One region of the Parabacteroides chongii genome, then DNA from elsewhere that is predicted to be linked to it. Evidence: riboswitches for the same ligand, from Rfam matches in the RefSeq annotation. Region 1 holds a riboswitch; each other region holds the start of a gene.
What was found. Region 1 has a riboswitch for cobalamin ahead of P3L47_RS01425 (porin family protein). Riboswitches for the same ligand answer to the same signal wherever they lie in the genome.
Positions count from the first base shown of each region.

Region 2: another riboswitch for cobalamin. It lies ahead of P3L47_RS08220 (cysteine-rich CWC family protein); the one in region 1 lies ahead of P3L47_RS01425 (porin family protein).
Region 3: another riboswitch for cobalamin. It lies ahead of P3L47_RS06780 (TonB-dependent receptor); the one in region 1 lies ahead of P3L47_RS01425 (porin family protein).

Region 1 is NZ_CP120849.1:310,462-317,863, reverse strand. Features, by position in the region: gene P3L47_RS01430 (ATP-binding protein) at 1-1,558, shown strand, start outside; cobalamin riboswitch at 1,609-1,873, shown strand; gene P3L47_RS01425 (porin family protein) at 2,142-2,735, shown strand; gene priA (replication restart helicase PriA) at 2,805-5,267, shown strand; gene P3L47_RS01415 (low molecular weight protein-tyrosine-phosphatase) at 5,299-5,787, shown strand; gene P3L47_RS01410 (HD family phosphohydrolase) at 5,762-7,402, opposite strand, start outside.
Region 2 is NZ_CP120849.1:2,191,184-2,198,585, forward strand. Features, by position in the region: gene P3L47_RS08205 (helix-turn-helix domain-containing protein) at 1-383, shown strand, start outside; gene nrdG (anaerobic ribonucleoside-triphosphate reductase activating protein) at 459-959, opposite strand; gene P3L47_RS08215 (anaerobic ribonucleoside triphosphate reductase) at 1,002-3,209, opposite strand; cobalamin riboswitch at 3,495-3,693, shown strand; gene P3L47_RS08220 (cysteine-rich CWC family protein) at 3,753-3,968, shown strand; gene accC (acetyl-CoA carboxylase biotin carboxylase subunit) at 3,970-5,484, shown strand; gene P3L47_RS08230 (acyl-CoA carboxylase biotin carboxyl carrier protein subunit) at 5,521-6,042, shown strand; gene P3L47_RS08235 (acyl-CoA carboxylase subunit beta) at 6,044-7,402, shown strand, end outside.
Region 3 is NZ_CP120849.1:1,790,525-1,797,926, forward strand. Features, by position in the region: gene P3L47_RS06780 (TonB-dependent receptor) at 1-2,226, opposite strand, end outside; cobalamin riboswitch at 2,280-2,478, opposite strand; gene P3L47_RS06785 (OprO/OprP family phosphate-selective porin) at 3,015-4,145, opposite strand; gene P3L47_RS06790 (metallophosphoesterase) at 4,360-6,216, opposite strand; gene P3L47_RS06795 (RagB/SusD family nutrient uptake outer membrane protein) at 6,233-7,402, opposite strand, start outside.

The DNA of each region.
Region 1 (7,402 bases):
AATGCAACGACGACTTTATCCGATAGGGGTACAGACTTTCTCGAAGCTTCGAGAGGGGAATTATGTGTATATTGATAAGACTGAATATGTTTATCGCATGACACATTCAGCTTCGAATTATATGTTTTTGAGCCGTCCACGCCGATTCGGTAAGTCGCTGCTAACTTCAACGCTCCATGCCTATTTCGAGGGACGCAAGGAGTTGTTTGAAGGGTTGGCTATGGAAGGGCTGGAGAAAGAATGGATAACCTATCCGGTACTCCACTTTGATGTCAGCATGGCGAAGCATGTGGATGAAGCCCGTTTGAATCGGATGTTGGATTTTCTCTTGTCGGGATATGAGGATCGGTATGATTGCCATATAGAGGAGAAAGATGTTAATATCCGGCTGGCGAATTTGATACAATGTGCTTACAAGCGGACAGGGCGGCAAGTGGTGGTGTTGATTGATGAATATGATGCGCCGCTTCTCGATGTGATGCATGAAGAAAAAAACTTGCCTGTGTTACGAAACGTGATGCGTAATTTCTATAGTCCACTGAAGGCTTGCGATCCTTATCTGCGCTATGTCTTCCTTACCGGTATTACGAAGTTTTCTCAATTGAGCATATTCAGTGAACTGAATAATATAAAGAATATCAGCATGGACGATTCCTATTCCGCCATTTGCGGTATCACGGAAGAGGAGATGTTGACGCAAATGAATCTTGATTTGGAATTGCTTGCGAAGAAGATGCAGATTACCTGTCCGAAACTTGTTGCACGTTTGAGGGAGAATTATGACGGCTATCATTTTACTTACCCCTCGCCTGACATCTATAATCCTTTCAGCTTGCTGAATGCTTTTGCGGACGGTAAAATCGGTTCTTATTGGTTCGGCAGTGGTACACCTACCTATTTGATCGAGATGCTGAACAAATACCATGTAAAGCCTCAGCAGATCGGAGGTCGGAAAGTTATTTCCGAATCGTTCGATGCGCCGACGGAACGGATGACGGACATCACCCCGCTACTCTACCAAAGCGGTTATATCACGATAAAAGATTACTCCGAACTGACGGAACTTTATACGCTCGACATTCCCAATAAGGAGGTACGTATGGGGCTGATGAAAAGTTTGTTGCCCGGTTATCTTCACCAACATACCGCCGATGGTCTTACAACGGTTGCGCTTCTTTTCGAGGCGATAGCCGGAGAGCGGATGGACGATGCCCTTTGTTTATTGCAGACTTTCCTTTCCACGATCCCAAAATGCGATAATACCGATTACGAGGGGCATTACCAGTCTTTGCTATATACCATATTCAGTTTGCTTGGTATGTATGTGGATGTGGAAGTACGTACCCCCCGTGGTCGTGTGGATATGGTGATGCGGACGAAAACGACACTTTATGTCGTGGAGCTAAAACTCGATAAAACGGCGGATGCAGCCATGAACCAGATAGATTTGCGGAATTATCCCGAACGTTTTGCTTTGTGCGGGTTGCCCGTCGTGAAAGTTGCCATCGGTTTCGACCGGGAGCGACATACTATCAGCGATTGGCAGATAAGGTTCTAATCACTCCAACAAGAAAATAAAGATTTTGTACAAATCTAGTAAAAATGTATTATATTTGCGACATGCATTGTTCCGGACCTGTATCCGCAGGAAAGGATTAAAAGGGAATCGGGTGAAAATCCCGGACAGTCCCGCTGCTGTAAGCTTCATAACGGATTGGGCAACACTAGTGCCACTGACGGAGAAGTTGACAGATAACAGTGGACAGTGGACAGTTTAACTGTCAATTGTCAACTATCAACTGTCAACTGAAAAGTTGGGAAGGCGCTCAAACCGGAAGTAAGTCAGAAGACCTGCAAGGCATACTATTTCGACGGCTTCGAGGAAAGGCCGGAAGAGAACAGGAGACAGATTGTCGTCTCCACTATTCTTACTCCCGTTTCCCGTCTGGCTGTCTGAACATTTTTGTTTTTAATTATTTTGCCATAATAATTAGGAAAAGAGGCATGGATCGGTTTGCGGGATGAGCTCCGTAACCGGTGCATGCTTTCCTTTTTAATGAATGAACAGGATGACAGTAATACTTGTTTATTATAGGAAAAGTGCGTTTATTTGCAAACATAATTAATTAACAACAGGCAATATGAAGAAGGTTACAGGTTTAGTTTTGGTTATTTTGATGGTATTCATAGCCGTACCGGCAAAATCCCAGTTGAAGTTTGGGGTAAAAGGTGGTTTGAACATATCATCCGTTCATATGAATTCCGATATCCTGAAAGCGGATAATGTGACAGGATTCCAGATCGGTCCGATGATCGAGACTACTATTCCGTTGATAGGCATAGGCTTGGATGCGGCCATTCTCTATTCACAGAAAGGAGTCGACATGAAAACGGAGGGAACAGTTACCTCGACAAGTATGAAAACAGATTATTTGGATATCCCCGTCAATTTGAAGTGGAAGTTCGGTATTCCTTTGGTAAAAGCCTATCTTTCTGCAGGTCCGTATGTAGGTTTCCGTGTAGGAGGAGATAAAATTTGGAATGTTTTGGGTGAACAGATTAAAGCGAAAAACTTTAGCGCAGGCCTTAACTTCGGTGTAGGAGCGGAACTGATCAGCCATTTGCAGGTCGGCATCAATTATGGCTTGGGACTGACTGATAATTACAGCTCGGATAAGTTCGATATGAAGGCGAAGAATCGCGGCTGGTCCATTACTGCAGCGGTTTTGTTCTGATAACAGAAAGAAGATATGGAGGGCCGGGCTTTAACAGTCCGGCCTTTTTTGTTACTTTTGACCTCGTAAATGAAATATGCAGATGTCATACTACCCTTGCCGCTGGAAAATAGTTATACCTATAGTATCCCTGCGGATTTGGAGGCTGCCGTAACTCCCGGTTGCCGCGTCATTGTTCATTTCGGTAAGAAACGTTATTACACGGCTATTGTAATGGAGGTGCATGAGCGTAAACCGAATACGGACTTTGAAACGAAAGATATCTATGCCTTGCTGGATGCCAGTCCGGTATTGCGCAGGCCGCAGCTCCGTTTCTGGAGATGGATTGCCTCTTACTATATGTGTAAATTAGGGGATGTCTATAAGGCGGCTTTACCTTCCGGACTGAAGCTGGAAAGTGAGACAGCGGTGACTTATAATGCCGATTTTGTGGCTGACGGTCCTTTGCGTCCCAACGAGCAGGCTGTATTGGATGCCTTCAAAGGCGTACTCAAACTGACCGTATCCGAACTGGAGAAAAGAACCGGTTTGCGTAATGTCGTGCCGATTGTGGCTTCCTTGATGGCGCGCGGCGCTGTCGAGGTCAGCGAAGAGATGAAACGCGGATTTGTGCCGAAGATGCAGACATTTATCCGGCTGTCGCAGGAATATGCCAGCGAGGAACGTTTGCAAGAGGTTTTTGCTGATTTTAAGCGGGCAAAGAAACAGGAACTTTTGCTGGTCTGTTTCTTGGATTTGAGTCATGCCTTAAATCCGTCGTTGAGTAAGGAAGTTTCAAGAAAGGAGCTGCTGGAACACAGTGGCTGTTCTGCTGCCATATTGGACGGGCTGCTGAAGCGGGGTGTTTTGGAAAGCTATGAAAAAGAAGTCGGACGCTTGCAGGTGCCGGTATGCCGGTTGCAATCGCTCAGTCCGCTCAGTCCGGCACAGGAAAAAGCGTACGGTGAAATACACGATGTATTTACATCTAAAGAGGTTTGTTTGCTTCACGGCGTTACTTCGAGCGGAAAAACGGAAATCTATGTCCGACTGATCGACGAGGTCCTGAAGATGGGCAGGCAGGTTTTATATATGCTTCCGGAGATAGCCATCACTACCCAGATCACGGAGCGGCTGGCTAAATTGTTTGGAAACAAACTGTTGGTATATCATTCTAAATTTTCCGATAATGAACGTGTGGAGGTTTGGAACAAACTTCTTCACGGTGGAGAGCCAATGGTCGTACTGGGTGTTCGTTCCTCTCTCTTTCTCCCGTTTAAGGATCTGGGACTAATTATCGTAGATGAGGAACACGAAAACACTTACAAACAGCAAGATCCGGCACCACGCTATCATGCCCGCAATGCCGCGATCGTATTGGCTGGAATGCATGGGGCAAAGACTTTACTGGGATCGGCTACTCCTTCGATCGATTCCTATTTCAATGCAACGACCGGCAAATATGGACTGGTCGAACTGACTACCCGTTTCGGCGACTGTCTGATGCCGGAGATTATCACGGCCGATATAAAGGAGCTGAAGCGTAAAAAAATTATGAAGGATACGCTTTTCTCTCCTTTGCTGGTTGAAAAGGTGAATGCCGCTATTGCACATGGTGAACAGGCTATCCTGTTTCAGAACCGACGTGGGTTTGCTCCGATGATCGAGTGTAAGAGTTGCGGGTGGGTGCCTCATTGTGTGAATTGCGATGTCAGTCTGACTTACCATAAATACCATAATCAACTGGTTTGCCATTATTGCGGATATACAATCCAGTTGCCGCCCCATTGTCCGGAATGTCAGAGTTCGGAGTTGAAAATGATGGGATTCGGTACGGAGAAAGTGGAAGAGGAGATTGCATCCCTATTTCCGGCAGCCAAAGTAGAGCGGCTGGATTTTGATACCGCCCGTACCCGTACGGCTTACGAACGTATTATTTCGGATTTCGAGAAAGGAAAGACGCAGATACTGATCGGAACACAGATGTTGTCGAAAGGACTGGACTTTGGAAATGTGAGTGTTGTCGGTATACTGAATGCCGATAACCTGATGAACTATCCGGACTTCCGGGCTCACGAACGTGCTTTCCAGTTGATGGTGCAGGTGAGCGGGCGTGCAGGCAGAAGGGATAAGCGGGGTACGGTTGTCTTGCAGACTTCCCAGCCGGAACACCCTTTGATACGGATGGTGCAGCATTTTGCTTATCAGGAAATGGTCCGTCTGCAACTGAGCGAACGGAGTATGTTTCGGTATCCACCTTATTACCGGTTGATTGTCCTGGTGCTCCGGAGCCGTAATGAGACGGTCTTGCAGGAAATGTCAGCAATATATGCGGAAAAATTACGTGTTCGTTTGGGGGAAAGGGTATTGGGACCTGTCACTCCGCCTGTGACCCGTGTACAGACATTGCATATCAAAAAGATCGTTCTAAAGATTGAGATAGCTGCAGCGATAGCCCCTGTCAGGGAAATCCTGGACGCGATTCATTCGGAGATGCAGCGCTATCTTCCTTTTAAACAGTTGATAGTGCACTATGATGTGGACCCGGCGTAAACATTAAAAAAACAATTAAATAACCATTATAATGAAGCAGGAAAAGATAAGATTGTTATTTGTATGTCTCGGAAATATTTGTCGTTCTCCCTCGGCTGAGGCGGTGATGAAGAAGCTGGTAAAGGATGCCGGTCTTGAAGATTTTATCGAAATAGATTCGGCTGGTATCCTGGGTTATCATGAAGGAGAGCGTGCCGACCAGCGGATGCGTAGTCACGCAGCTCGGCGGGGATATGTGCTCGATTCGATCTCCCGTCCTGTCCGTACTTCCGATTTCTACGATTTCGATTTGATCATCGGAATGGATGACCGCAATGTAGATGATCTGAAACAAAAAGCTCCCGACCTGGAATCTATTGCCAAAATACACCAGATGACGGAATATTCCTGTAATAAATTATACGATTATGTGCCCGACCCTTACTATGGAGGCGCTTCCGGCTTTGAGTTGGTTCTCGATTTACTGGAAGACGCCTGCGGGGGATTACTGGAGACTATTTCTTCAGATCTGGGTAACTGATACGGGTGTGGAACATCGTTTTCAGCTTGTCGACAAAAACACTTTTAATCGTTTCCACATCCCGGAAAGTCAGCGGAGCACTTTTCAGTAATCCGTCTGCGATCTGTCCGTCGATAATTTTATCCACCAGTTGTTTGATGCTTTCTTCCGTATGTTCTTTCAGACTGCGGGAGGCAGCTTCGACTGAGTCTGCCATCATCAACACGGCTGTCTCCTTAGAGAACGGGTTAGGTCCCGGATAGGTAAACACCTTTTCGTCGATCTCTTTATCCGGATACTGGTTTTTGAATGAGTTATAGAAATATTTGGCTTTACCCAGTCCGTGGTGCGTTCGGATGAAATCGACAACCGCTTTAGGCAACAACGCTTTTTCTGCAATTCTTACTCCGTCGGTGACATGGTTGATGATCACTTTGGCACTCTGGTCGAAAGTCAGTTGGCTATGCGGATTCACACTACTTTGGTTTTCGGTGAAGAAAGCCGGGTTTGCCATCTTTCCTATGTCATGATACATGGCTCCCGTACGTACCAGTTGCGCGTTTGCCCCGATCTTGGCAGCCGCTTCGGATGCCAGGATAGAAACCTGCAAAGAATGCTGGAATGTCCCGGGAGAGGTTTCCGATAACTTTTTAAGGATAGGCGTATTGATGTTGGATAATTCTACCAGCGTAATGCTCGATACATATCCGAATGTCTTTTCCAGCATGTAGACCAGGATATAGGTAAACATCAACAGGATGAAATTAATACCGAAATATAAGATCATCAGCCAGTTGATCTTGTTGAAATCGGCTTCCTGATAGAGAGCGAGACTGATGTAACATAGCGTATAGGACATAAAGATCAGGAATGCGCAACGGATCAGTTGTGAACGTTCTGACAAATCCCTCAGACTGAATGTGACCACCATCCCCGCAATGATCTGTAACAACAAGAACTCATGGGGGAAAGGAACCATCAGCGAACAGATCAGGACGATGACAAGATGTGTGAACAGGGCTGTCCGCGAATCGAAGAAGGTCCGCACAACAATGGGCACGATCGCATAAGGCAGAATGTAAATATTGAACAAGGCGTAGGTCACACACAGTTCCGTCAATATGCAACTGACAAATATGCACAGGACGAGAAACAGGGCGTTCCGTCGGTTATGCAATATCTTTAGCCGGAAAGACCACAAGTATAACCAGAAACAGAAGATAATACCGAATACCAGTACGAATTGCCCGCCGAGGATAATGCTCTGTCGCTGGGCGCCTCCCGACTTCGTTTCGTGTACGATCTTCAGGGAACGCAATACGTTGTAAGTGTGATTGTCTATGATTTCTCCCCTGTCTACAATACGTTCTCCCGCCTGCACCATGCCATTGGCCAATGCTACGCTCCGGAGCATATCGTCTTTGACCTTTTCCGACATAGCCTCGTCATACGCTATGTTTTCTTTCAGGTAGTTATTGATGTCACAAGACTGTAAGATCGATTTGTCCAGGCGCGACGGACAGTTATTGATGATGAACTCATAAGCTGTTTTCACCGTGAAGAAGTCGCTGGCATACCGTGAATGTGCGACATTATTTTCCAGGAGGTTGACACGTGCATAATTGTCTTTTTTTAG
Region 2 (7,402 bases), 1.9 Mb from region 1:
AGGCAAACCGGCATAAAGTAAATCCGAATCCACCGGCAAAAGATGTATTGCTTTTCCTGTTTATCCAGTTACTGAACAAACATTGCCGGACAGAACATTCCGTTTCTTTCTATGCCGGTGAATTGTGCATTACCCCCGAGTACCTGTCGCGTATAATGAAAAGTTTCAGTGGAAGGACTGTCAATCAATGGATCGGTGAAGCGTTGATGCGCGAAGCCGAGATTCTTTTGCGGAATCCGGATTTGTCCATTCAACAGATAGCCGACATGTTGAATTTTTCAGATCAGTCCTCTTTTGGAAAGTTCTTCAAGAAACATAAAGGAGTCTCACCGGTTATGTTTAAACAACAGTATGTCACCGGAAGAGCATTTGGAGGAAAATAAGAAGATAATAGGAAGAAATATAAATTAGAGGTAGGTGTAAATGAATTTGGACCTACCTCTGTTGAAAAAGTCTTTTCAAATAAACGGATTATAGTTATAGAAGACTACTTTGTTTTCTTTTAATGATTTTTTCACGTCGATCAGACGTTGATTACTGCTGCCACGAAACAAAAGGCTTTCGTCGTGCAGAGCCTGTTTAAATTTACCGTCTACCAGTACGTCGATATATTGGAGGAGAGCCGCTTGTTTAGGGTTTTGCAATAACTTCTCAAATTGGTAACCCGTGTAGCACCAGATATTTTTTTGACTTTTTTCTTTAATGGCACGAGCCAGTTCGGTAAATTCTTCCGGCTGGAACATCGGATCACCGCCGCTAAAAGTGACGTCCGCAAATTCATCTGCCAGAACTTTATCCAATATCTCTTCCGTCGGGGTTGGTTTACCTTTCTTTATATCCCATGACTCCGGATTGTGGCAGCCCGGGCATTGATTCGGGCATCCGGCAGCGTAGATAGCGGTCCGGAATCCCGGACCGTCTACGGTTGTATCTTCTATAATGTCTATGATTGAAAGCATAAAAAATAATGTGTCAATGAGTTAATATGCCAATGAAAATTATCAATTATGAATAATACGATCATTTAATTCGGCAAGTTTGGCATTGTTCCAGCGGTCGGTTGTGCCTACCAGGTAACCGGTGATACGCTGCAACTTATCCAGATGCTTGCTACCGCATTTCGGGCATTCTTCCATGTGGGCATCTGCATTTTCAAAACCGCAATCCAGGCAACGGTTACGGTTATGGTTTACCGAGCCGTATCCGATATTATATTTGTCCATCATATCGACCACTTTCATGATCACTTCCGGGTTGTGGGTTGCGTCGCCGTCTATTTCGACATAGAAGATATGACCACCACCGGTTAGTGCGTGGTAAGGAGCTTCCACTTCCGCCTTATGACGGGCGCTGCATTTATAATATACCGGAACATGGTTCGAATTGGTATAATAGTCGCGGTCGGTAATGCCGGGCAATGGCCCGAATTTCTTACGGTCTCTTCCGGTAAATTTGCCGGAAAGGCCTTCTGCCGGAGTTGCCAATACGCTATAATTATGTTGATACTGTTCAGAGAACTGATTGACACGGTCGCGCATATACGTTACGATCTTCAGGCCTAATTCCTGGGAAGCTGCATCTTCGCCATGATGTTTGCCGGTAAGCGCAACCAAACATTCTGCCAGTCCGATGAATCCGATACCCAGTGTACCCTGGTTGATAACAGAGGCGATCGTGTCGGTCGGTTTCAGTTTCTCGCTACCCAGCCAAAGTGAGGACATCAATAGCGGGAACTGTTTGGCATAAGCTGTTTTCTGGAATTCCATACGTTCGTGAAGCTGGCGGGCGGTCACTTCCAACATATCATCCAGCTTCGCAAAGAAACGAGCGATACGAACTTCCTTATCTTCGATATCCATGCATTCGATAGCCAGGCGTACGATATTGATGGTAGAGAAGGAGAGGTTACCGCGTCCGATAGAAGTTTTCGGTCCGAAACGGTTCTCGAATACACGGGTACGGCATCCCATGGTTGCTACCTCGTACATGTAACGTTGTGGGTCGTCTGCTTTCCAGTCTTCATGCTGGTTGAATGTGGCATCCAGATTGAGGAAGTTAGGGAAGAAGCGACGGGCAGAAACTTTGCAGGCCAGTGTATACAGGTCGTAGTTACGATCTTCCGGCAGATAACTTACGCCACGTTTCTTTTTCCATATCTGGATCGGGAAGATAGCTGTTTCGCCGTTACCGACACCACGGTAGGTACTTTTCAGTATTTCGCGGATGATGCAACGTCCTTCGGCCGAAGTATCTGTCCCGTAGTTGATAGAGCTGAATACTACCTGGTTGCCGCCACGTGAGTGGATGGTGTTCATATTATGGATAAAGGCTTCCATCGACTGATGTACACGGCTGGTCGTTTTGTTGATAGCATGCTGTATGATCCGCTGGTCGCCTGTCAGGCCGTCTAACGGAGCATTTACGTAATCATCAACTTTTACCTGGTAGAGGTGCGAATAATCGGCTCCGTTCAACTCTTCCAGTGTTTTTAGCTCTTCGATAAAACTGTTGCGTACATAAGGAGCCAGATAGAAGTCGAAAGCCGGGATTGCCTGTCCGCCGTGCATTTCGTTCTGAGCTGTTTCCAGAGAGATACAGCCCAGGATGCTGGCTGTCTCGATACGTTTTGCCGGGCGTGATTCACCATGTCCGGCAGAGAAACCATATTTAAGGATGCGGTCCAGCGGATGCTGAACGCATGTCAGACTCTTGGTCGGGTAATAATCTTTATCATGAATGTGGAGGTAATTGTTGGAGATGGCTTCTTTTACCTCTTCGCTTAACAAATAGTCGTCGACGAACGGTTTAGTCGTTTCGCTGGAGAACTTCATCATCATACCCGCAGGCGTGTCCGCGTTCATATTCGCATTCTCACGGGTGATATCGTTCGATTTGATATTGATAATTTCCAGGAACATGTCGCGCGTTTTCGCTTTACGGGCAATGCTACGCTGGTTGCGGTAAGCGATGTATTTTTGTGCTACGTCTTTACGGCTACTGTTCATCAGTTCCAGTTCGACTGCATCCTGAATCGCTTCCACTGTCATTTGTGGTTCTCCTTTGAATGAAATATGATCCGTAATCTGGCGGATCAGCTGCAAATCCTCCCCATTTTCTGTATGCAGCATGGCTTTTCGTATCGCTGTTACTATCTTCTCCTCATTAAATCCGACGATACGTCCATCCCGTTTGATAACTGTTTGTATCATGATAAAATTGATAATTATTTATGTTGTTTTTACTCCAACAAAGGTATGCTTAAACTATATATGGTGTTCTTTTTGGAAAACTTTTAACGAGTTAAATTATGTCAAATCGCTGATTATTAGATATGAAATCAGTGAAAGTGGAAAACTTTTTGATTTTTAAAGTAAGAAATGTTTTCCCAAATGGATAGTCAATGGTGAGCTCTCTTCTAACTGTTATATTATCAGCCTCTTATGCGTCCCAATAAAAAATATGCACAATTTGGAATAAAATGTGTAATAATTTCTCTACATTTGTCACCGAATCGGTTCTGTATTATCTGGTCGGGTGATACAGATTAAAAGGGAATCGGGTGTAAATCCCGGACAGTCCCGCTGCTGTGAAGCTCCGTTCAACATTCTGAAAACAACTAATGCCACTGACGAAGGTCGGGAAGGCTTCAGAATGGGAGTAAGTCAGAAGACCTGCCATTCATTAAAGGCTCATGTCCTCGTGGGTTAGGATACGGGTTCGAAAAGATTGTTTATTTCAAAAATTATCAGATTATGGAGAAAGATTGTCCGCGTTGTGGGGTCTCCTTTGTATGCCGGGTAGACGATATCTCTGCCTGTCATTGTGCACCTGTGAAATTGGATGAGCTCCAGCTTGCTTATGTAAAGATGCATTATCCGGGATGCTTATGCAATTCCTGTTTGAATGAGATAAAGAAATATTTCTATGCCTGCGAGGTGAATCCCCGCTATAAACATTTAAAGCATTGATATGATACGGAAAATATTGATCGCAAATCGTGGTGAGATCGCGGTGCGTGTGATGCGCTCCTGCCGGGAGATGGGAATACAGTCTGTGGCTGTATTTTCGGAAGCCGACCGGGCTGCCCGGCACGTGCTTTATGCCGATGAAGCTTGCCTGATAGGCCCTGCGGCCTCCAAAGAGAGTTATCTGGATATTGAAAAAATTATTCAGGCAGCCAAACTTCATAAGGCAGATGCTGTTCACCCCGGTTATGGCTTTCTTTCGGAGAATGCCGCTTTTGCCCGGAGATGTAAGGAAGAAGGGATCATTTTTATCGGTCCGGCTCCTGAAACGATGGAAGCGATGGGAGATAAGATCTCTGCCCGCAAACGTATGATCGAAGCCGGCGTACCGGTAGTTCCCGGAACACAGCAGCCGTTGCAGAGTGCGGAAGAAGCAGTTCGGGTTTGTAAGGAGATCGGTTTTCCTGTGATGCTGAAAGCATCGATGGGCGGCGGTGGAAAAGGGATGCGGCTTATTTATAAAGAGGAAGAGGTGGTGGAAGCCTATAATTCCGCCCGTTCGGAATCTCTTTCTTCTTTTGGAGACGATACTGTTTATCTGGAGAAGTTTGTGGAAGAGCCCCATCATATCGAATTTCAGATTCTGGGCGATAATCACGGGAACGTGATCCACCTCTGCGAACGTGAATGTTCGGTACAACGGCGTAACCAGAAGATCGTAGAAGAAAGCCCGTCACCGTTTATTACGGCTGAATTGCGGAAAGATATGGGAGAGAAAGCTGTTGCTGCGGCAAAGGCCGTTCATTATTCCGGTGCAGGTACCATCGAATTTCTGGTGGACAAACATCGGAATTTTTATTTCCTGGAAATGAATACCCGCCTGCAGGTGGAGCATCCTATCACGGAAGAAGTATTGGGTGTCGACCTGGTAAAAGAACAGATCCGGGTGGCTAACGATGAGCCGCTCCATATCCGTCAGGAAGAGATAGCCCAGCGTGGCCATGCTATCGAATGCCGTATCTGTGCGGAAGATACCGAAGCCGGATTTATGCCGTCTCCCGGTGTGATCAGGCAACTGACGGAACCGAACGGCATCGGTGTCCGTGTGGACAGTTATGTGTACGAAGGATATGAGATACCGGTTTATTACGACCCGATGATCGGCAAACTGATCGTATGGGCGACTAACCGCCAGTATGCAATCGAACGTATGCGGCGTGTACTGCACGAATACAAGATCACCGGATTGAAAACCAATATCAGCTATCTACGCCGGATCATGGATACGACTGATTTTGTACAGGGGAAATATGATACTTCTTTTATTGCGAAAAATGCGGAACAATTACAGCATCCGGTAAGTGAGAGCGGTACGGAAACCGAGAATGTGGCTATGATCGCTGCCTGTATCGATTATCTGATCAACCTGGAGGAAAACAAGTCGGGGTTGGCGTCGGATAACCGTCCTATCAGCCGCTGGCGTGAGTTCGGTCTTCAGAAAGGCGTCTTGCGCATTTAATAATTGGCTCATTAGCATATTAGAAAATTATTCATTATGGAAATACATATAGGAAAAAGAGTGGCGGATGTATCGCTGGTCAGCAAGGAAGGGAATAAGGTGCAGTTGACGATAGACGGTGTCCCTTATGAAGTCGATATTATGATGGCCGAGAACGGTGCCTGCTCTATTTTGCACAACGGTAATTCGTATAATGCCGAACTGATCCGGGGAGAAGGAGGCAAAAGTTATACGGTGAATACACATTTCCTGTCTTATGCCGTCGATATTGTCGATACACAGATGAAATATCTGCGTATGCGTAAGAGCAGCGAAGAGCGGCAGGATAACAAGATCGTTTCTCCTATGCCCGGAAAAGTCGTGAAAGTGTTGGTGGAGAAAGGCGACCGTCTGGAAGCCGGTGATATCGTCGTCGTGATAGAGGCGATGAAGATGCAGAGTAATTATAAGGTAAGTTCAGCCTGTACGGTACGTGAGGTATTGGTCAAAGAAGGAGATTCGGTAGCAAGCAACCAGGTTCTTCTGTTGCTGGACGTAATAACAGATAAAGAAGAATAAAATGGGAAAGGAACAGTTGTATAAGACCTTTGAAGAACTGGATAAGACAGCTTCGCAGGGAGGTGGTATTACCCGTATCGAAAAGCAGCATGAATCCGGCCGGATGACAGCCCGCGAACGGATCGATATGTTGCTGGATAAAGGGACGTTCAACGAATTGGATAAATTTGTGGTTCACCGCTGTACGAATTTCGGCATGGATAAGAATAAAATCCCCGGTGACGGGATTGTATCCGGCTACGGTAAAGTAGACGGACGGCAAGTCTTTGTCTATGCCTACGACTTTACAGCCTACGGAGGTACGTTGAGCGCGACGAATGCTGCCAAAATAGTGAAAGTTCAGCAATTGGCACTGAAAAGCGGTTCACCGGTCATTGCCCTGAACGATTCGGGAGGAGCCCGTATCCAGGAAGGTGTGAACAGCCTGGCCGGATATGCTTCTATTTTTTATCAGAATACGATGGCCTCGGGTGTCGTTCCTCAGATCTCGGCTATTCTGGGACCTTGTGCCGGTGGGGCCTGTTATTCTCCGGCATTGACCGATTTTATCTTTATGGTAAAGGATAAAAGCCACATGTTCATTACCGGACCGGATGTAGTCAAGGCGGTTACTCATGAGGAAGTGGGGAAGGAAGAACTGGGAGGTGCCTATACGCATAGTAGTAAAAGCGGTGTCACCCATTTTATGTGCGATACGGAAGAGGAAACATTAATGAGTATTCGTGAATTGTTGAGTTTCCTTCCTTCAAATAATATGGAGGATGCACCGGTCGTTTCCTGTTCCGACGATGTCCGGCGTGAAGATGAAGCTTTGCAGCAGGTGATCCCGGATGATCCGAATGTGCCTTACGATATCAAAGATATTATAGAACCGGTTGTCGATAATCATTATTTCTTCGAGGTAATGCCTCATTTTGCAAAGAATATCGTAGTCGGTTTCGCCCGCTTGGGCGGACGTTCGGTAGGTATCGTTGCCAATCAACCGGCATTTCTGGCGGGTGTGTTGGATATCGATGCTTCCGATAAGGCGGCACGCTTTATCCGTTTCTGCGATTGTTTCAACATCCCGTTGATCACATTTGAAGATGTTCCGGGATTTTTGCCCGGTTGCCAGCAGGAACATGACGGTATTATCCGCCACGGTGCCAAGATCGTGTATGCTTATGCGGAAGCGACCGTTCCCAAGATCACGCTGATTACCCGGAAAGCCTATGGCGGTGCTTATATCGTGATGTCGAGCAAACCGACCGGAGCCGATATAAACCTGGCCTATCCGATGGCTGAAATCGCCGTGATGGGAGCTGAAGGTGCTGTGAATATCCTGTACCGAAAAGCAACCGGCGAAGAAAAAGAACAGGCA
Region 3 (7,402 bases), 1.5 Mb from region 1:
GGGGTTTATCGTGGAGAAATTACTGTTCCAGGGGCGGTCGTCGCGGTTGTTAAATAAGTTTTCGATACCGATTCCCGGTTCCAGGATAAATGCGTCCAGGTTGAATGAGTGGCGGGTGTTCAAATCCCATTGCTGGTATTTTGGGGCGTAGCCGTATGTGCTGGAATAGCGTTCGCCCTGGATATGTCCGCTCAGGTTTACATTCAGGTGGTAGTTGTTCCAGTCATGATCCCAACGCGCATGTATATTGGCAGCATTCTTTACGCTTTTATCGACAGGGGTAATTACGACAATATCAGCTCCGGTTTTGCTGTCGTGTTCCAATGTCTTTGCTTCGCTGTCTGTGTAGATATAACCTCCGCCTACGGTGAATCCGGCTCCTGCGTAGATATTTGCGTTTACACTGATCCCTTTGATTTTAGCCCGGTTCACATTGTCGCGCTGGCGGATGGTAGAGAATTTCTCATGCAGCTCATCCAGTCCCATCTGGTGAATCTCTTCATCGCTTAATACGCGGTAATCGATCATGTCTTTAATATCGTTGTAGAATCCGGTGGCCGATATTGAAAAACGTGAGCATGTATATTCGCCGTTCAGTGAAAAGAAATTACTCTTTTCCGGTTTCAGGTCGGGGTTTCCAACCGTATAACGGTTTGAAGTTTTCGACTCGTCCGTTGCGTATAGTTGGGACAATGTAGGCGAACGGAAGCCTGTTGCGTACGATGCACGGAAATTAAATCCTTTGAGTTTGTACATAAGGGCGACATTCGGAGTGGCATAGTTTTTAAAATTCTCATTGTAGAGATAGCGCACGCCCAAGACTGCCTGTAGGTTTCTTAGTATCGTAATTTCATCCTGTGCAAAAAGTGCAATCGTGTACATGCTCTTGAAGCTGATGTTATCCGATTGGCTTCTGAAGTTTTCATTGATATACTCGATACCTGTGGATACTTTATTCCACGTGTTAGGTTTGAAAATACCTTTTACGGTTGCATCGTAATAAGTCGTTTCTTTACGGGTTTCTTTATCGCCTCGCTTGAAATCACCGGTTTTGAGGAAATAGTCATATTTTGAGGTGTAATTGTCGGCAAAGAAGTCGGCATCGATGTAAGCGGATTTGTTGATCATATATTTGGCACCGGCACCATAGGTGTAGGTTTCATGCGCCATGTTATAGGTATAGGCCTGTGTCTCTTCATAGATCGGGTTGCCGTTTTCGTCTTTCTTTTTTCCTTTCTTAAAATACGTAGCTGTTTCCGGTCGGCGTGTGTTATAGTCATAGTAATTACCACGTACGTAGAAAGATAAGCGGTCGGTTGCATTGTAAGCAAAACGTTGGCTGATATTGTCGGAGAGGAATCCGGTAGACATCGGGCGGCCTGTTTTATAACCGTTTTCGTCGAGATCATTCACTTGCCAGTTATCCGCTTCCCTACGCTGGTATGAAGTATAAGATGAAAATTTACCGGCATTTACGTCTACATTTATATTTTCGCTGAACCGTCCTTTACTGGTATAATGGGTGTAGTTGGATACATTCACTGCATTCTTGGTATCATCTGTAATAATATTGATAACGCCGCCGATTGCATCGCTGCCGTAAAGGGCGGAAGCTGCCCCGCTCAGGATTTCGATACGCTTTATATTGGCGATATTGATACGTGTATAACGGTCGTCACCGGTCAGGCGTTTACCGTTTTCCAGCAGTAGCATATAGTCTTCGTTCATGCCGTTCAGGCTCAGTGTCGTTCCCATTCCGTTTGTCATGGTTGTTACATTCGGAGTCAGTTTGACCAGGGCATCTTCCAGGTTGGTTACGTTGGCATTTCCCAGGTCTTTGGCTGTGATCACCTGTATGGGGACAGGAGAGTTGGTCATGCGGCGGTGGGTTCCCGTACCGGTTATAACGACTTGTCCCAGGTTGATATAGCTTTCGTTCATCTTGATCAGGATATTTTCATCCTGGCTGTCTGCGGTATATTTCTGGGGAAGGAAACTAACATGTGTTACACTCAGCGTATGTTCACCTTCCGGCAGGTTGCTGATATTGAATTCTCCTTTACCATTGGTTGTGCATCCTGCCAGGCTATGGTCTATGCGGATATTGGCTCCTACGACAGGTTCGTTGGTTTCAGCGTTTACGACTTTCCCTTTCAGGGCGGTTTGAGCGAACATAGATACTACTATCCAACTGATAGCAGCTGTGAGTAAACATTTCTTTTTCATCGAAATTGTTTGTATAAGAATTAATAATTCACTTTCCTGGCCCGGGAAAGCTTGATTATTTGTCTGATCTGGCAGGTTTCCTGGCTTAACCCTGAAAAGCACCTTCCCATTTCTTATAAACGAAACAGTGGCATAAGAAACTTTTCTTCGGATACGGGTATTACAGTAGCGGGCACTGCTTCGGATTGTCACCGAATTCCCTTTTATGCAGGTACAGAATGAACCGGCATCACCAAATCGGGCGCAAAAGTAGTTTTTTATTTAATATCTTTATGCTTACTTAGGCAATAAAAGTATGCAAACGTTATATTTTGGGGAGTTGCCGGTTATTATGTAAAAACAGTCGGACTCCTTCCGTATGTCAAAGAATGAATTAAAAGAAGCCCTTGTACCTCTTAATTGTTAATCAGGGAGATACTATGTGTTAAATCTTTACCTTTTGTTGCTACCCTCTACACCCTGCCGGATTACCCTGTACACCCTGTGCGGGCAGCCTCTACACCCTGGTCGGCTACCCTGTACAGGGTGGTTTTAGCAGGTCGGGACTTTTGTGTTAGTTTGTAGGGACTTAACAGGTAGTTGTCTGCCTTTTAACAGATAGTTTGTTAGGGTTACTGTGACAGATGACAGACTCTGTTGCAGATAAAAAAAGTATCTGCAACGCCTTTATCTGCTGGATGTCTGATTATTACAAAGATGGGTGACAGATGGCAGATACTTTTCTAAAACTTTATGTAGGATTGCGATGTAAAAGACGTATTTGCCTTGCAATAGGAGGAAGTAATCAATCAGAACCGGACCTGTAGCCGCAGTTGCATCATGTTAATTTCGCATTTTCCTAATGTCGAGTATTTATCCATCCAGAGATGTGCGTAATTCAGGCGGGAGGAAATGTACTTGTTGAAATAGTAGTTGATGCCGATCGACAGGTCGTGCTGGCTTCCTCCTGTCATGTTGCTGCTGAAGTCATTCAGATTGGTGTAATTATAGCGGCAGGCGAGCAGGATCGAGTGGGGTTCTTCCGGCATGACCGGTACGGCATCGAGGGTGTCGTAAGCGTACTTTGTGCCTTTCAGCAGGAAACCTCCCATAATATAGCCGCCATGAGCGGAATAGGAGGGCTTATGGTTCTTACGGTGGATATTCGTATATAAAAACTCGGTCTGAAGCAGCCATTTATGGCGGAAGAACAGGCATTCCACGTTAGACTGGACCTGGTTTCTCGCCTCTCCGACAGTCAGCTCTAACGTCCGCGGGGAAGGGATATAGGTGACACCTTTACTTTTTAACCGGATTTGTTGAGCCTGTGTTTCCGTATCTTCGTCCGGTACTTTGAATAAGGCACCGGTTCCGATATGAAATAATTGTCCGGACGAATTGATCGGCCGCCATACGATACGCCCTGAGAAGTTGTAACCGGGTTTGGTTGTTTCGGTGAAGCTGAGGCCGTCGCCGCAGAATGCGCCTGCAGATAAATAATATGAAGGGAGGGAACGCGTATAGGATACACCGATCCGGCGGTCCGGGTAGAACGTTTCGGATACGTTGGAGGCTGTGTTGAAGATAAGATCGTTCGTGCTGGTCGATTGGTCTATGCTGTAATAACCGAGCATATAGCCGGCACGAAAGTAGTTTCCGTCTTTCCCGTATTCGGTAAAGGCATCTTTCAAGGTGACCTTATTGTTAGCAAAACCGACATCGATCTTGGTATACCAGCAGGAATAGATACGGACTTTTGCCGCTAGTCGTACATCCGAAATATGTGCACCTGCGTGCAATGCTTCAGGCGAATGAATATAGACACCGCCATCCAAAAGTAAACGTCCGGATAGCTTCCAGTTGATAGGAGAGGAGTCGGGCGTTGCGAAAACAGGTAAAGTTATAAGTAGAATCAGAAATAAGGTTGCTATATGTTTCATGAAAAATGTACCTTTACAGTATGAAACCGTAAAGGTACAAAAAAATGGAAAAAATTGAAGTGATATTGTAAAGATATTGGTTATAGACCGAGCTTACATTCTTTACTAAATAAGTAACTAAAAAGACCAGTGCTGTTGTATGATTGCTAGTCTCGATCTTTTTTAAGTATCTTTGGAGTCAGTTTTTATTATGTTGCTTTGTATTTGAGATATTTTATAGATTGATTTTTTTAATTATTTGTCCTTTAGTATCTAAAACAGTAAGAAGCATTTCTTTCCCTTTTTTAGCCAGGATCATGATTGTTGCATTTTCCGGTTTGTTTCCTCCACCGATAATTACCGGGAAATTATTCTCCTTACTATTTTTAGGGTAATATGCAAAGCGATGTATATGTGCATTGATACATATATCAAAAGATGCATTTGAAAGAAGATTTTCCCATAACTCCCGACAAGGAAGATAGGCTTTTTCGGGCATTCCATATAATGGTATATGATGGATCAGAACTTTTTTTGAGGCTTTCTTGAACTCTTTTCCTTTTAGTTCGTTTTTTAGGAAATTGATTTGTTCAGAGCGTAACTTATCAAAATTATTCAGATTATAATATACCCATGTTGTGTCAGGTTTATCTTCACCGCAGTCCAACATTATGAAACGTGTATCTCCCCAGTTGAAGGCTCCATAAGTTTTATCTCCCACATAGTCGAATAGTTCGCGTAGTTGTATGGAATAGGCATTACGTATTTCGTGATTACCTCGTAAATAAAAGACCGGAGTATTTTCTGCGCCCACCTTTTCATTTAAATAGGACAAAAAACGAACCGCTTGTTCTTCGTTATACGGATCATCAATGCAGTCTCCGTTAAATAGAACGAAGTCATAGTTTATATCTTTTACTTGTTCTGTTAGCATTTCTAAAACTTGGTTGTTTTTGTGAAGATCATTTAAGATGATTGCCGTGAAATCAGATGTATCTTTTGCAGGAACAGTGAAAGAGTAAATATCAGAATAAGCAGTATTGCCAAATTCTTTTTTGTAAGCTTCATATAAAGTGATTTCTTGCGAACATACACGATAATAGTAGATTTTTCCAGGCTGTAAATTAGCCAGCCTTATTTTATGATGCTTATTATTGCATATAATCTGTCCGTCAACAATGTTTTCTTCCCGGTTTCTCAGATTCAGATCTGTACCATATTCGACCCAACTGTGAACCGGAACATGGGTCAGCCAGGAAACGGTGATACCGTTTCCTGTTGGGTTCTGTAAATATGGTTTTGTCCGAAAAATGTCAATAACATTTGCTTTTAGACGTACATCGACGAATAAAGGCAGATGATCGGAAGCTGTTTGTTCTTCCTGAAGTACTTGACGCTGTAAAACACTGTATGAGTTCCCATTATTATATCCATATATAAAATCAATACATCTGTTTGGATTAACCACCGGAATAGTGTTTACCTTATAATTATTCAACGGTATAAACTTTTCTTGCAAGGCGACTTGTGTCGGTGATCCCTGGACAGAATTCATATCTCCCGCAAGAAATAATGGTTTTGTTATACCTTTTAATTCTTCAAAGATTATAGGGACTGACAAGATTTGATCTTCCTTGGTCAAAGAGAAATGGCTGCAACAAAGAATATATTTTTCAAATTCTGTTATTAGTAGCAACCGATTTTCTTCACGTCCGGGTAGTTTTACTGTCTTGTAATTTAAAGGTTTTTCTTTAGAAAGAATACCAATACCATATTTCCCCCCTTGATAGTCTATGGAAGCACCATAAACGTAATGCATGAGTGTCCTTTCTGACAACTCTTTTAATGCAAATACACCTTGGTTCCTCTCCGTTACACTATCGAGTTCCTGTACAGCTACCACATCCGGATTTACTCGATTGATAATATCGGCAACTCTTTGGTAATTTATAATATCATCCATCCCTCGGCAGTTTCGTACATTGTAACTCATTATACGTAACGAGTTTTCTTCTTTCGGTTCTATGTCATTTCGAGCATGAACGGCTAGCCCCAGCAACAAGCCGGTGATTAGTAAAAAATATTTCTTCATGGCTGTATGAAAATAATTATAACCCATCGTTCCAACCTGGATTTTGAGTCAGATTCGTATTTAATAAGCGTTCCTGAATTGGTATAGGATATAAATAGTCTTTATTTTCATCCCATACTTTTTTGAGATGGGGATTAACAACAATACATCCACTTTCTCCGTTTTCCAACGTAATATCACTATTCAGTTTTAGATATTGAATTGATTTACCATCTAATGATGGTTTTGAGTCTTTGTAAATATGTATATCGATATTCCCATCTCCATCCAGATCGAAAGAACCTATGCTTGGAAAATACATTCCTTTAAACTGTTCTGTGAATGTAGCCCCTTCTTTCCAGCGCATCATATCATCCCAGCGGAAACTTTCCATAACAAGTTCTATACGTCTCTCTCTTCTTATTTCCAGAATGACACCTTTATTGGAACCTGATACATGTGGGTATTGCTTTTCTAAGTATGGATCCGGATTTGAGTTGGCTTTTGTCAGATCTATATTAGGCATTCCAACCCGGTCTCTGATTGGTTTGATGGAGATATCAAGATCATTTTGAGTAAGAATCCCTAATTCGGCTTTTGCTTCAGCATAGATTAAAAGTGCTTCTGCAAAACGGAAAATGGGCATGTCGTTAATATCCTTCTGATTTGTATCCCACTTTCTCTCTGTTACAAATTTTATCAATTGGTAACCTGTTACTGTAGAGCCGAATTCCTGTACAAGAGTTTCTGTCTCATCAATACGAGTATACCCCGGTGTACGTATGGTTTGGCTTAGGCGAGGATCTCTGTTTTTAGTTTCATCGGTAAAAAACATGGTTTCATGCCCTGGTATATCTGTAAAACGTTTTCCATCTCTCATCAGATAGCTGTTTACCAATCTTTTTTCAAGTCCCGGGCGTCCGTAGGAAGCTGTCATTGTATAATAATTCAGGTTGTGATATACCTGAAATTCATCACTATACCCTCTTGCAAGTATCACCTCGGCAGGAATGGCTTCATGGGATGCAAAGAAATTGAGATAATCTTTATCCGGGTTACCCGTAGAATAAATTTTATATCCGCTTTGCGAGATCAATTCTTCAGAAGCATTTACTGCCTCTTTTAAGAATTTATCGGCATCCGGCAAGTTAAATTCTGTATGATATTTGCGGAAAGTACCTTCATGAAGACATATACGTGCTTTTAA